DNA from 2 places in the Kitasatospora sp. NPDC059795 genome. Region 1 is predicted to be linked to the other one. Evidence: riboswitches for the same ligand, from Rfam matches in the RefSeq annotation. Region 1 holds a riboswitch; the other holds the start of a gene.
The links. A riboswitch is a leader RNA that binds a small molecule or an ion and turns the genes downstream of it on or off. The one in region 1 is predicted to bind cyclic di-AMP.

Region 2: another riboswitch for cyclic di-AMP. It lies ahead of ACFV4P_RS25750 (M23 family metallopeptidase); the one in region 1 lies ahead of ACFV4P_RS04940 (transglycosylase family protein).

What each region holds. Positions count from the first base shown of each region.
Region 1 covers NZ_JBHWID010000002.1:217,297-219,488, reverse strand. The annotation lists gene eno (phosphopyruvate hydratase) at 1-186, opposite strand, end outside; gene ACFV4P_RS04940 (transglycosylase family protein) at 412-1,119, opposite strand; cyclic di-AMP (ydaO/yuaA leader) riboswitch at 1,123-1,306, opposite strand; gene ACFV4P_RS04935 (cytochrome P450) at 1,558-2,192, opposite strand, start outside.
Region 2 covers NZ_JBHWID010000013.1:219,532-221,723, forward strand. The annotation lists gene ACFV4P_RS25740 (alpha/beta fold hydrolase) at 1-338, opposite strand, end outside; gene ACFV4P_RS25745 (YiaA/YiaB family inner membrane protein) at 449-739, opposite strand; cyclic di-AMP (ydaO/yuaA leader) riboswitch at 956-1,119, shown strand; gene ACFV4P_RS25750 (M23 family metallopeptidase) at 1,130-1,891, shown strand; gene ACFV4P_RS25755 (hypothetical protein) at 1,947-2,192, opposite strand, start outside.

The DNA.
Region 1 (2,192 bases):
CTTGCCGAAGTAGCGGTTCTTGTCGCCGTCGCGGAGCTCCAGCGCCTCGAAGGCGCCGGTGGAGGCGCCCGACGGGACAGCCGCACGACCGGTGCTGCCGTCGTCGAGACCGACCTCGACCTCGACCGTGGGGTTGCCGCGGGAGTCGAGGATCTCACGGGCTACGACGACATCAATGGACGGCACGAGGCATCTCCTAGCGGAAGCGGATGTGTGGTCGTTACGCCCAGAGCCTAGCCGCAGACCTGCCCACGGCCACGCCCGGCCGGGCCCCGTCTCACCGTGTGGCCCGGCTACTCACTGGTAGTTCACCTGTTTGCCCGCCGACGGACCGCCCCGGGCGGCGCGAACTGCTCGGCGCGCGCCCGGAGCGGACGGATCGTCAGACGGATCGGGGGCCCGGACCGGCGGTCAGAGCGAGAGCACCTGGCCGGGGACGATCAGGTCGGGGTTGGCGCCGACCACGTCCCGGTTCGTCTTGAACAGCTGCTCCCAGCCGCCGGAGACGTTCCGCGCGCCGGCGATCCCGGACAGCGTGTCGCCCTGCTGCACGGTGTACGTCCCGGCGGCCTGCGCGGAGGTGGCCGGCTTCGGGGACTTGTAGCCCTGCTGCGGCGTCTGCGTCTTCGGGGCCTGCTGCTGCGCCTTCGACTGCGACGTGGTCGGCTTGGCCGACTTCTGCTGGGGCGCGTCCTGCCGCTGCTGCGAGCGGGAGGCGGTGTCCTGGGAGCTGCTGCCGCCGCCCTTGGTCAGGCCGGCCTTGGCCGAGCAGACCGGCCAGGCGCCGGGGCCCTGGGAGGCGAGCACCCGCTCGGCGACCGCGATCTGCTGGGAGCGGCTGGCCTGGTCGGCGCGGGACGCGTACTGCCCGCCGCCGTAGGCGCGCCAGGTGGAGGAGGAGAACTGGAGGCCGCCGTAGTACCCGTTGCCGGTGTTGATCGACCAGTTGCCGCCGCTCTCGCACTGGGCGACGCGGTCCCAGGTGTCGACGGGCGCGGCCGCCGCTCCGGTGGCGGACAGCAGGGGCAGGGCCAGGCCGACGGAGGCGACGCCGGCGGCGGCGACGACCTTCTCGGTCTTGGTGCTACGTCGGTGGCGGCCGGTACCGGTGAACAGCATGGGACTTCCTCTCCGCACGCCTGCGAGGTGAGCTGTCGGGTTCGGACCGGGAGGCTGGCCCGGCCGCCGGGGAGGGGGGACGCGACTGCGTCCGCTCCCGGGCGGCTTCACCCCAAGCCGTCGAGACTGCTACGGCGTTCACACCTGGGTCCCCCGCTCCTGTCCGAGTTCCTGGTCGGTGTCCCGAGGTCGCGGCGGACAGGACTCGGCGTGCCGCGTTCGGGGCCCACGGCTGCGGGCAGATCGGAGAGTAAGCAGAGCTGATGAACAATCACAAGCTCATATCACCGACATCACGCCGAAATTACGGACCTTCACTTTCTGCACACAAATCGTCCATGTATGTCCGGATTGCCCCTGACGGGGGCGCACCACGCGCCCCCGCTAGGCCAGTTGGGGGTTCCGGGCGGACGCTGGGCGGCTGCGGTCGAAACCGGGTCAGCGGGGCGTGAAGGAGACCGGGAGTTCGCGCAGCCCGCGCATGATCAGCCCGCCGCGCCAACGGAGTTCGGCGGGATCGGCCGCCAACTGGAGGTCCGGCAGCCGTGTCAGCAGTGTGCCGATCGCGCGCTGCCCCTCCAGCCGGGCCAGCGGCGCGCCGATGCAGTAGTGGATGCCGTGTCCGAAACCGAGGTGCGGATTGTCCGCGCGGGCCAGATCCAGGGTGTTCTCCGCGGCGAAACGCGCCGGGTCGCGGTCGGCGGCGGCGAGCACCACCAGCACCGGATCGCCCACCGGGATGTCCACCCCGCCGATGCTCAGAGGGCGGGTGGCGAACCGCCAGGTCGCCAGCTCCACCGGCCCGTCGTAGCGCAGCAGTTCCTCGATGCCGGTCTCCAGCAGGCCGGACTCGCCGCGCCCCAACGACTCCTGGAGCAGGGCGCGTTGGCCCGGGTTGCGGAACAGCGCGTAAAGCCCGTTCCCGACCAGGTTGATGGTGGTCTCGAAGCCGGCGAACAGCAGGATGAAGGCCATCGCCGCGGCCTCGTTCTCGGTCAGGTGCTCGCCGTGGTCACCGGCCCGGATCAGGCCGGAGATCAGGTCGTCGCCGAGGTCCGCGCGCTTGCGGTGGA
Region 2 (2,192 bases), on a different contig from region 1:
GCGGCCGCCCGGACCACGGTGGCGCCGGTGTACGAGCTGCCGGCCAGGACGGCGCCGCGCAGGTCGAGGTGGTCGAGCAGGGCGACCAGGTCCTCGGCGATCGCGGCGGGCGTGTGGTCGGTGAAGCCGGTGGAGGACTCGCCGAGGCCGCGCAGGTCCATGGTGACCACCCGGTGCCCGGCGGCGGTCAGCAGCGGCACCAGGTACCGGTAGGCGGCCCGCTTGTCGAGCATGCCGGGCAGCAGGACGACCGGGGCGCCGGCGCCGGGGGCGTCGTCGTAGGCGATCCGGCCGCCGACCACGTCGAGGTACCGGGTGGTTCCGGGGGTGCTGTTCATCGCGGGCCTCCTGGGCGGGCGTCGCGGCGCGCCGGGCACCGGAGGCCCGGCCGACTGCCGATAGCCACAAAGCTAAGGCTAATAGCCTTAGCCGTCAACCCGGGGCGGGATCAGACGCCGTCCACCTTGAACGGGTCGTGCTCGGAGAGCAGCTTCTCCAGTCGGGCCTGGTCCACCCGGCTGGTGATCGCGCCCTCCTCCTGGCGGTCCCGGACCACCTTGGCCAGCGTGAACGCGGAGGTGATCGCGTACAGCAGTCCGACGGAGAGGAAGGCGCGCACCCAGGCGCTCACCGGCAGGTAGGCGATCCCGAGGGCGAGCGCGACGGTGGCCAGCGCGAAGGAGGCGGCGGCCTGCAGGAAGTAGGCGGAGGTGGTCCGGTTCGGAACGCGTGCGGTCATGGCACCAGGCTCCCGTCGGCCCGGGAGCGGGGCGTGAGTACGGATACTCATCCGCGCGGTCACCATCCGTCATCTCTCCCCTGGCGAATCGTCACAAATCGCCCATAGGGCGTCAGGGAATCTTCACCGTCTCGCAGGAGGCGCTTGGAATCATGGGGTCCATAGGATTAACGTTTGATAACGCAGCGCGGTCGGCAACGCCGTAACCATGCGGCACCGTGCGCCACGCCTAATCCACTTGGGCACGCCCCCCGGGGTGTCCCAGGAGCCGGGGAACCACGTTCCACCGGGGTGAATCGGGACGGCCCTGGGCCCGACCGTAGGAGACCTTCCACCTCCGAACCCGTCAGCTAACCCGGTCGGCGACATGGAAGGAAGGAGCACGCCCCCGTGGCGTCGACCTACACCGAGAGCACCGGCACCCAGCTGCTCGACCACCCGGTCGAGCCGGAAGCCGCCCGGCACCGGCTGCCCCGTCAGTCCCGCGCCGGCGCGCCCCTGCTGGGCGTCACCGCGATGACCGCGGCGCTCGGCGCCCTCACCGCCGTCCCCGCGCAGGCCGCCGCCCCGGTGGCCGTCACCGCCGCCGACGAGGCCTCCGACGGGCTGCTCGCCGGCGACCCCGGCCTCGCCCTCGCCGCCCGCATCCAGCAGCAGGCCGACGGCCAGCGCACCGCCGCCGACGAGAACGCCCGGATCGCCGCCGCACAGGACGCCGAGGCCAAGCGCGCCGCCCAGCAGGCCGAGGCCGAACGCGCCGCGCACAACCTGCCGGTGGCCGGCTACCAGCTGACCGCGCACTTCGCGCAGTCCGGCTCGCACTGGGCGCACCTGCACACCGGCCTGGACTTCGCCGCCCGCACCGGCACCCCCGTCACCGCCGTCACCGGAGGCACCGTCACCTCGGCGGGCTGGTCCGGCCCCTACGGCTACCGGGTCATCCAGACCCTCCCCGACGGCACCGAGCTCTGGTACTGCCACCTCTCCCGGATCGCCACCGCCTCCGGTCAGGTCGCCCCCGGCACCCTGCTCGGCGCGGTCGGCGCCACCGGCAACGTCACCGGCCCGCACCTCCACCTGGAGGTCCGCCCCGGCGGCGGCGCCCCGATCGACCCGCTGCCCTGGCTCCAGCAGCTCGGCCTGCAGCCGTAGGTTCTCGACGGCGCCCGGGAGTCAGGGCCTGTTCGGCACGATCGGCCGGACAGCCCTAGTACACCTCGGGCGCCAGCTCCGGGAACTCCTCCAGCAGCAGCCGGGCCAGCCCCGGCACCGTCCACTCGCCGCACAGGTCGATCGCGGCCTGCGCCACGGCCTCCTCGAACTCCTCGAACTCTCCGGCGAGTTCGTCCGGCATCGGCAGGCCGCGGGCGTTCAGCTCGGCCAGGTTGCGGTAGCTGCGCCGCATCAGGCCCTGCTCCAGCAGCCGACGCGCGCCGTCCGTGGACACCCCGAC